DNA from 3 places in the Dechloromonas aquae genome. Region 3 is predicted to be linked to each of the others. Evidence: predicted binding sites of a transcription regulator. Region 3 holds the regulator's gene; each other region holds the start of a gene.
What was found. Region 3 encodes FNR, which switches genes on or off when oxygen is low (the NO sensors DNR and NnrR bind a similar motif). Its sites were predicted from a motif close to TTGANCTAGNTCAA; they were not measured.

Region 1 (3,276 bases), 570 kb from region 3:
CGCAAGGCGAACCGCATCATAAGGCTTTACGCCCTCGACCGGAGTGGTGGTGGACTTCTGGAAGAAAAGAGGAACGATCTCGAGCAAACCACCCCAGACAACAACCAACAAGGTGAGAATGATCAGGAGCGGTACGCTTTTTTCGATTTGTTCGTGCTTAATCATTGTTCTTTACCTCTAATCAAGCGTGATGACCAGCCGGAGCGATGACCGGCATGTCTTCCGTCTTGCCACCCGCCATGGTCTTGAACATGTTGTAAGCCATGATCACCATACCAGACAGGAACAGAGCACCACCCAGGACACGAATAGCCCAGAACGGGTAAGAGCCCTTGACCGATTCGACAAAGCTGTAAGCCAGGGTGCCGTCAGCGTTAACTGCACGCCACATCAGGCCCTGCATCACACCGGCAATCCACATGGAAGCAATGTAGAGAACCGTACCGATGGTTGCGATCCAGAAGTGAGTCGTAACCAGCTTGGTGCTGTACATCTCGGTTTTGCCAAACAAGCGGGGCAACAGGTAGTAGATCGAACCGATCGAAACCATGGCAACCCAGCCGAGAGCACCGGAGTGCACGTGACCGACAGTCCAGTCGGTATAGTGGGACAGCGCATTAACCGTCTTGATTGACATCATCGGGCCTTCAAACGTGGACATACCGTAGAAGGACAGGGAGGTGATCAGGAATTTCAGAACAGGATCGTCGCGCAGCTTATGCCAGGCGCCAGACAAGGTCATGATGCCGTTGATCATCCCACCCCAAGACGGAGCAAGCAGGATCAGGGAGAAGAGCATACCGACGGACTGGGTCCAGTCAGGCAGGGCGGTGTAATGCAAGTGGTGCGGACCAGCCCACATGTAGGTGAAGATCAACGCCCAGAAGTGCACCACGGACAGGCGATAGGAGTAAACCGGACGACCGGCCTGCTTCGGAACGAAGTAGTACATCATGCCGAGGAAGCCTGCGGTCAGGAAGAAACCGACCGCATTGTGGCCATACCACCACTGAATCATCGCATCCTGCACACCTGCATAGGCAGAATAGGACTTGGTCAAGGTCACCGGCAGCGCAGCGCTGTTACCGAGATGCAGCAGCGCAACAGCGATGATGAAGGCCCCAAAGAACCAGTTGGCAACATAAATATGCGAAACCTTGCGAACCGCGACGGTTCCAAAGAACACAACAGCGTAAGACACCCAGACCAGAGTAATCAGGATATCGATCGGCCACTCCAGTTCAGCGTATTCCTTACCACTGGTGATACCCAACGGCAAGGTTACTGCGGCCAGGACAATGATCAGTTGCCAACCCCAGAAAGTAAACGGAATCAGCGGACCACCCCACAGGCGGGTATGGCACGTACGCTGCACAACCCAGTAGGAAGTAGCGAAGAGCGCACAGCCACCAAAAGCGAAAATCACTGCATTGGTATGCAGCGGACGCAGACGGCCGAAGTGCAGCCAGGGACCGATATTCAGTTCCGGCCACACCAGTTGCGCAGCAATGATGACACCGACAAGCATGCCGACGATGCCCCAGATGACGGTCATGACGGCAAATTGCCGTACGACCTTATCGTTATATGTGGTTTGCGTTCCAGACATGAACCCACCTCTCGTTAATGAAAAAACGGATGCCCGCCTCCCTGATGCCAAGGGGGCACTTGAAAGCGGATGGTATTCTAGATTACTCGGGGCGTTTTGACCTAGATCAACCGACCGAATATCTAGTCCGGATTGCCGATAAGCACACTTCGCAAATGCGAAAAATGCCCCAGCCAAGGGATATCAGCAAAGCAAATCTGGTCGCGGAAGACGCTGCACGGACAAAAGGCAGCACAGGGTACGGTGGACAAAAAAAGGGTGCGCCGCAACGCACCCCAACCCCAACAGAGAAACGATGTGAATCCTTTCGGCCTCACCTTTTTCAATCTTGCCGGAGCCGCATAAATTCAGCGTTGACGCAGGTCAAACATTTTCTGATTGGCTCTTATCCTTGCCTGCGCCCTCTGGCGCAGGAGGCAACTGAGGCTCGTCCATCAATACTTTGAAGCCGGGCCCCTCGAGATCGTCAAACTGACCGCTCCGCACCGACCACCAAAAAGCAAGCGCAATTCCGAAGACCAGGACGACCGAAACCGGTATCAACAAATAAACACTTTCCATCAGTCATTCTCCAAGCGCTGAATCCGCAATGAGTTAAGTACCACCAACAAGGAACTCGCGGACATGCCTATACCCGCAAGCCAAGGCGTCACATAGCCCATGATCGCCAAAGGCAGGGCAATAAAATTATACGCAAACGACCACCACAGATTCTGACGGATCACCCTCAAAGTTTTCATGGCTCGCAGCAAACCATGACGCAGGTGCTCCAGATTTTCTGAAAGCAGAACGAAATCAGACTGGGTTCTGGCCAACTGCGCCCCCCCGCCCATGGCAACCGAAACCTGAGCCTGCGCCAACACCGGAGCATCATTGATGCCATCGCCAATCATTGCCACAACCGCACCAACCTCCTGCAGACGGTGAACATATTCGTGCTTCTGCTGCGGCGACATCCCTGCATGCGCCTCGCTCACATCTAGTTCAGCCGCCACTCGCTCAACAACCGCCTGCGCATCGCCACTCAATAGCACGACATGGCGCCCAGCCTTGCGCAAACTACCAATCAGTTGCCGCGCTTCAGGTCGCAAGCCATCGCCAATTCTGAACAAGCCCAGACAAGCCTCTTGATCGGCCAGCGCGACCACCGTGTCGGCACTACCCAGCCAATCGGCGGGCAGTTCTGCGATTGGCACCCCAGCCAAATCCAATGCGTAATCAGGCCGCCCCAAGCGATAACGACGGCCGTCGACCACCCCCTCGACGCCACGCCCGGGAACATTGAGCAACTCCCCGACCGCCAGCCGAACATCCGACGCCTCGCGCAGCGCCTCCGCCAGGGGATGCTCAGAGGCCTGCTCCAGCGTAGCTGCCAGCGCCAGCACTCGCTCACGCGAGCACCCAGCCAGCGGCAGAAGATCAAGCAAACGCATGTTTCCAGTCGTCAACGTACCGGTTTTATCGAAGACGAAGTGAGTTGCCCTCGCCAGAGTTTCAATTGCGTGCCCGCGGGTCACCAGCAAACCATCTCTGGCCAATGCACCAGCCCCCACCGTCAAAGCAATCGGAGTAGCCAAGGACAACGCGCAGGGGCAGGTCACCACCAGCACCGAAACCATGATCCACAAGGCCCGCTCCGGATCGACCCAGTACCAGCCCAGCGCTGC
Region 2 (3,276 bases), 1.3 Mb from region 3:
CGAGCATGCGCGCGAGATGGGGGCGGTCGATCAGGCGCAAGGCCTGGAGCCGCCTTTTTTCTTTACCAAGCCTGCGGATGCGCTGGTCGCCGGAGACGGCGAATTGAGCGTGTCCTATCCGCCGCGGACGAGCAATTTGCACCATGAGGTGGAAATGGTGGTGGCTTTGGGCGACGGAGGCAGCAATCTTACGGTCGACCAGGCCAAAAGCCTGATTTTGGGTTACGCCGTGGGCCTCGACCTGACCCGTCGCGACCTGCAGGCGCGGGCCAAGGAAAAGGGGCATCCCTGGGACATGAGCAAGGGGTTTGACCAGTCGGCCGTATGCGGGCCGCTGGTGTTGGTCGCTGATTGCGGCCATCCGGCGGGCGGCGAGATCGGTTTGCAGGTGAATGGTGAGGTCCGGCAGGCAGGCGACTTGTCGGAGATGATGTGGAAGGTGCCGCAGATCATTGCCGAGTTGTCGGCGCTGGTCAGCCTGGCAGCGGGCGATCTGATCTACACCGGGACGCCGGCTGGCGTCGGGCCGCTGCAACGTGGCGACCGTCTTGAAGGAACGGTCGCCGGACTGCCTCCGCTGCGGGCCAGGATTGTCTGATCCTGGTGCTTCAGTTTGCCTGCGGGCGGCGGTCGATGACGCGCCGGGCCTTGCCGACTGAACGCTCGATCCCGCCGCTATCGACGACTTCGACGCGGGCTGAAATACCGATATAGGACTTGATGTGGTGTTGCAGGTCGTGCGCGGCAAATTCCTTTTCGGCCTGGCCGACGAACTGGAACTCGGGCTTCATTTCGACGTTCACCTTCAGCGAATCGAGGTGGCCGTCGCGCGTCAGCTCGAGCATGTAGTGCGGCGACAGCCTGGGCTGGCGCAGGATCAGCTCTTCAATCTGCGACGGGAAGACGTTGACCCCGCGAATGATCAGCATGTCGTCGGAGCGGCCGGTGATCTTGCCGATCCGCCGCATGCTGCGTGAGGTCGGGGCCAGCAGCCGGGTCAGGTCGCGGGTCCGGTAGCGGATCACCGGCATCGCTTCCTTGCTCAGCGAGGTGAACACCAGTTCGCCCTGACAGCCGTCAGGCAGCACTTCGCCGGTGCTCGGATCGATGATTTCCGGGTAGAAATGGTCTTCCCAGATCACTGGTCCATCCTTGCTCTCGGCGCATTCGTTGGCGACGCCGGGGCCGATCACTTCCGAGAGGCCGTAGATGTCGACCGCGTCGATTCCGAAAATATTCTCGATTTCGCCGCGCATTGCGTCGGTCCACGGTTCGGCGCCGTGGATACCGATGCGCAGTGCAGTGCTGCGCGGGTCGATGCCCTGGCGGCGGAACTCGTCGGCGATGTTGAGCATGTACGAAGGGGTGACCATGATGATGCTTGGCTTGAAGTCGCAGATCAGTTGCACCTGCTTTTCGGTCTGCCCGCCGGACATCGGGATCACCGTGCAGCCGAGGCGTTCGGCACCGTAATGCGCGCCCAGCCCGCCGGTGAACAGGCCGTAGCCGTAAGCGACGTGCAGGATGTCGCCGGCGCGCCCGCCGGCGGCGTGAATCGAGCGGGCGACGAGATCAGCCCAGGTGTCGATGTCGCGCCGGGTGTAGCCGACCACCGTCGGTTTGCCGGTGGTGCCGCTGGAGGCATGGATCCGCACCACCTCTTCCCGCGGTACCGCGAACATCCCGTAAGGATAGTTGTCGCGCAAGTCCTGCTTGGTGGTGAACGGAAACTTGGCCAGGTCGGCCAGGGATTTGAAATCGTCCGGATGTACGCCCGCAGCGTCGAAGCGTTGGCGGTAATGCGGGACGTTGGCGTAGGCCTGCTGCAGCGTCTGACGCAGACGCTCGGTTTGCAACTGCGAAATTTCATCGCGGCTGGCGTGCTCGATGGCATGCAGCCCTGGTTTTCCTGCCATGAGGGTCTCCCTGTTCGTTGTTATGAACCGGGGATTTTCCCCGTTGCCGGCAGGGGTATTGTTGAGCCAGGTCAACCTCGGTGAGCATGTCCGGCTATGCGACAATGCCGCCCATGCTTTATTCAACCGCCCGCAGGCTGCTGGCCCATGCCTTGCCGATCCTGATCGCCCAGTTGTCTTCTGTCGGCATGATGCTGGTTGATACCGCCGTGCTCGGTCATGTCAGTTCAGCCGACCTCGCGGCAGTGGCAATTGGCGGAGGCATCCATATCTCGCTGGTGTTTGCGCTGGTTGGCATCGTCCAGGCTGTGGCGCCGATGGTGGCCCATGCGCACGGCGCAGGCGAGGGGGGCAAGGTGGTGCAAATCCTGCAGCAGACATTCTGGCTGGCGCTGCTGCTCAGCGTGCCGGGAATGCTGTTGCTGATCTTTCCCGGCTTCCTGCTGGGCAGTGCTGGCATGGATTCCACGGTCGACGCCAAGGTTCGGGAATATTTGCAGATTCTTGCCTGGGGGCTGCCCGCAGCTTTGTGCTACCGGACCTTTTACGCTTTCTGCAATGCTCTTGGGCGACCACGGGTCTTGATGTTGATCGGTCTTGCCGCGCTGCTGGTGCATGCCTTGCTGGCCTGGGGTTTGGCCCTGCAAGGCTGGGCTGGCGAACCGCTGGGAGTGGTGGGGTGCGCCTGGTCGAATGTGTTGATTGGCTGGGTGGCCTGCGGTGGTGCTGCCGCCTATCTGCATTACGGGCCGCTCGGTCGCTGTTACCGGCCTTTGCGTGGTTGGAAGCGCCCTCGCTGGCCGATCTGGCGCGAATTGCTGCGTCTGGGGCTGCCGATGGGGGTGTCGAATTTCGTAGAAATCACCGCCTTTACACTGATTGCGCTGCTGATTGCCTCACTCGGGGCTACGGTTGTTGCCGGGCACCGGATCGTGGCCAATCTTTCTGCCCTGGCTTACATGTTGCCGCTGTCGTTGGGGATTGCGGTGATGGCGGCGGTGGGGCAGGCACTGGGCGCGCACGACTGGGGCGGGGTGCGAGCCCTGGTTCGGGCCGGATTGTGGCTGGCCGGGCTCTCATCCTTGCTGACCGGCAGCTTGCTGTGGCTGGCCGCCGAGCCATTGACCGCCGGTTATACCGACGATCCGGCGGTGCGTGACGTGGCTCTTGGCTTGATCCTGTATGTTGCCGCTTATCAGTTTTGCGATGCCTTGCAGACCATTGCCGGGCATGTGCTGCGGGCCTGCCGGGTGACTTTTCTGCCGATGCTGCTGCAGACTTTTTGCTTCTGGGGGATCGGTTTGGCCGGTGGATTCTGGCTTTGTTACCGGGGGCAGGCCCCGCTGGGGGCCGCCGGATT
Region 3 (3,276 bases):
CTGCGCCACGGCGAGCTCGTCGTCAGGCTTGGCGAAGTGGTCCATGCCGATGAAGACGTAACCAGCTTCGGTCAGCTTGCGGATTGCCAGCGCCAGAATCTGCAGCTTGCTGTCGGCCGACGGCAAATCGTCTTCGGCAATCCGGCGCTGCGGCTTGAACAGGCTGGGCAAGTGCGCATAGTTGTAAATCGACAGACGGTCCGGGTCCATCGCCAGCACACGCTCGAGCGTGCGGTTGAAGCCCATCACGGTCTGATGCGGCAGGCCGTAGATCAGGTCCACCGAAATCGACTTGAAGCCATTGGCGCGGGCCGCTTGGATCACGTTGGCGGTTTCTTCCTCGCTCTGGATGCGGTTGACCGCCGCCTGAACACGTTCGTCGAAATCCTGGACACCGACGCTCATCCGGTTGAAGCCGAGTTCACCAAGCAGCGCCACGGTTGCCGTATCAACCTTGCGCGGGTCGACTTCAATCGAGAACTCGCCGCCTTCAAGCAACTTGAAATGCTTGCGCGTCTCGCCCATCAACTGGCGCATCTCGTCGTGCGACAGGAAGGTCGGCGTACCACCGCCCCAGTGCAGCTGGATGACCTCGTGTTCGCCGTCGGTGCCTTCGAGCGCCGCGCTCTGCAAGGCCAGTTCGCGCCCCAGGTACTTCAGATACTTGGCACTGCGCCCGTGATCCTTGGTAATGATCTTGTTGCAGGCACAGTAGTAGCAAATGGTGTTGCAGAAAGGAATATGGAAATACAGCGACAAGGGACGGCTGATACCGCCGATGTTGCGTTTGCTCAGCCACAATTTGGCGGCATCGGAGTCGAATGCCTCGACGAAACGATCCGCGGTGGGGTAGGATGTGTAACGCGGTCCATTGACGTCGAAACGACGGATGATTTCAGGATCAAAAACCAGATTTTCAGTGGCAAAATTCATTGAGCTAGGCGCCTCGCTTTTTGCGGCATTATGTTCGGAAGGTCGATTTTAACGGTTGACATGGATCAATCGATTGCAGGTTGCGTATGGGTCAGCACAAACTGAACGAAGAAGTATCCCTCGCGGTCATCAAAACGGCCTGTTCCAACTGCAACTTGCGTGAGCTCTGCCTGCCGCTTGGGCTCTCGCCTGAGGAAATGGCACGCCTCGACGATCTGGTCTCGACCCGCCGCCGGGTCAAGCGTGGCGACCACCTCTACCGCGCCAGCGAAACCTTTGATGCAATCTACGCGATCCGCAGCGGCTTTTTCAAAACCGGCGTCCTGCTCTCCGACGGCCGGGACCAGGTGACGGGCTTCCAGATGGCCGGCGAATTGCTCGGACTTGACGGAATCAGCACTGAACACCACACCTGCAACGCGATCGCCCTCGAAGACAGCGAGGTCTGCGCGATCCCCTTCTCGCGCCTGGAGTCCCTGTCGCGCGAGATTCATACCCTGCAACACCATTTCCACAAGGTAATGAGCCGCGAAATCGTCCGTGACCATGGTGTAATGATGCTGCTCGGAACAATGCGCGCCGAAGAGCGCCTGGCCGCCTTCCTGCTCAACCTGTCACAGCGCTTCACCGCGCGCGGCTTTTCTCCCTCCGAGTTCTACCTGCGGATGACCCGCGAGGAAATCGGCAGTTACCTGGGTCTCAAACTGGAAACCGTTTCACGCGCCTTTTCCCGTTTCCAGGAAGAGGGCCATATCGCAGTCCAGCAGAAACACATCCGCATTCTCAATGTTGCCGGACTCAAGAGCCTGATGCACCCGCAACACTGACCCGAACAGGGGCGGAAGCTTGCCGCTCAAGCCCAGGGCCACGGATTGCGGGTCATGGCAACGCTGACGATGTAGCCATAAGCCACCACCGCCAGCACCAGGCAGAGTGCACGCCCACGCAAGGTGGGCGCACGCTTGAGGGCCAGCGCCCCAAGGACGATGTAAGCGAGCAAACCAAAAAACTTGCCAGTCAGCCAGTCGAGCATGAACGGATATTGACCGCTCAACCACGCCAGAAGCAACGCGCTGCCCAGTAATGAACTATCGATCAGATGCGGCAATATGCGTGTCAGGCGATGACCGAGCAACGGCGACCCCCGCAGCATCCACAGCCCCCGCAGCAAGAAGCCGATGCCACTGAGCACCACACAACTGACATGCAGATGCTTCAACAACAGATAGCTCACGCCCCCTCCTCCGCGATACCCGACAATAGCCGCTGGTGCGCCCGATAACGCCGCAAGGCCAACCACAAATTCCTCGCCAGCCACAGCATGGCTGCTGCAAAACTCAGACCAGCCGGCCGTGCCAGCCAGTCGGGGAAAAACACTGCCAGCAGCAAGAGCAGCATTGCCGTGAAATACAAGCGTGATTGCAAGAGAGCATCGCGTTCAGGCAACAGCTTACCCATGCTGGGAGCCGAAACCTTGCCCTGTCCGGCATTTTGCAAATGCATCCAGGCCAGAAAAGGGACGATCTTGTATAGCATTCCGGAAATAAAGGCGACAAAGGCACCGGGCAGCAGCAAGACCCCGATCAGCACCGGCCAGCCAGCCCAGGCAAACGCCTCGGGCAAGGCATTCACGGTCAACAGCAGCAATAGCGCAAAAACCGCGCAAAGCAGCCCTCCTTGCCAGAAACGATAAATCGCGTCGGGCCGCGCCCGCCGCCGCTGCCCCTGCAGATACAAGGTCTGAACGGCAAAGGCCAGCCCCAGGCCGGCAGCCAGCTGGCGAGCCAGCAAACCGGCCGCAGCGAACCGGAAAATCTCGGCCAGCGACCAAAACAGCACGACGCCACACATTGCCCAGGGAAACAGCCAGCCGGCTCGCGCCGGATAGCCCGGCGTTAACTGAAACATCGGGACCACGACATAGGCAACGGCGGCGAGCAGGACGGTGGCCCAGGCGCCGAGAGCCCAGCCCGCATGCAGGTCAGTCACCCCCGAAACTGGCCAGGCCCAGCCACCGGCCAAGGTCAGGGCCAACCCGCCCCCCAGCAGCAAGCTGAGCGCCAACGCTGGCAAAGCCAGCTTCAGGCCGGCGATGGTAGGGCTGGTAAGGGGTACCCGCCACAAAGCCTGCACGGCAGAATGGATAAACCAGCCACCAGCCGACAGCAACAGGGCTGCCGCCAATTGCAACCAGCCTGGCCTGCCGAACAGCAATCCTGCCGCCAGCATCAGCGCACCGAGCAACAGCAGCGGATGCAGGCCACGCGCCAGCTGCAAAGGCTGGCGCAGATTGGCACCGGCAACCACCGGCAGAATCTGGATCAGCGCCCCAAGCATCACCAT

Region 1: the regulator FNR is predicted to act here: its motif matches at 1,706-1,719, upstream of ccoN (cytochrome-c oxidase, cbb3-type subunit I).
Region 2: the regulator FNR is predicted to act here: its motif matches at 1,978-1,991, upstream of paaK (phenylacetate--CoA ligase PaaK).

What each region holds. Positions count from the first base shown of each region.
Region 1 is NZ_CP144212.1:882,005-885,280, reverse strand. Features, by position in the region: gene ccoO (cytochrome-c oxidase, cbb3-type subunit II) at 1-162, opposite strand, end outside; gene ccoN (cytochrome-c oxidase, cbb3-type subunit I) at 182-1,609, opposite strand; gene ccoS (cbb3-type cytochrome oxidase assembly protein CcoS) at 1,973-2,170, opposite strand; gene VX159_RS03990 (heavy metal translocating P-type ATPase) at 2,170-3,276, opposite strand, start outside.
Region 2 is NZ_CP144212.1:2,745,317-2,748,592, reverse strand. Features, by position in the region: gene VX159_RS12465 (fumarylacetoacetate hydrolase family protein) at 1-598, shown strand, start outside; gene paaK (phenylacetate--CoA ligase PaaK) at 609-1,916, opposite strand; gene VX159_RS12455 (MATE family efflux transporter) at 2,030-3,276, shown strand, end outside.
Region 3 is NZ_CP144212.1:1,447,169-1,450,444, reverse strand. Features, by position in the region: gene hemN (oxygen-independent coproporphyrinogen III oxidase) at 1-933, opposite strand, end outside; gene fnr (fumarate/nitrate reduction transcriptional regulator Fnr) at 1,020-1,760, shown strand; gene VX159_RS06585 (SirB2 family protein) at 1,787-2,167, opposite strand; gene VX159_RS06580 (hypothetical protein) at 2,164-3,276, opposite strand, start outside.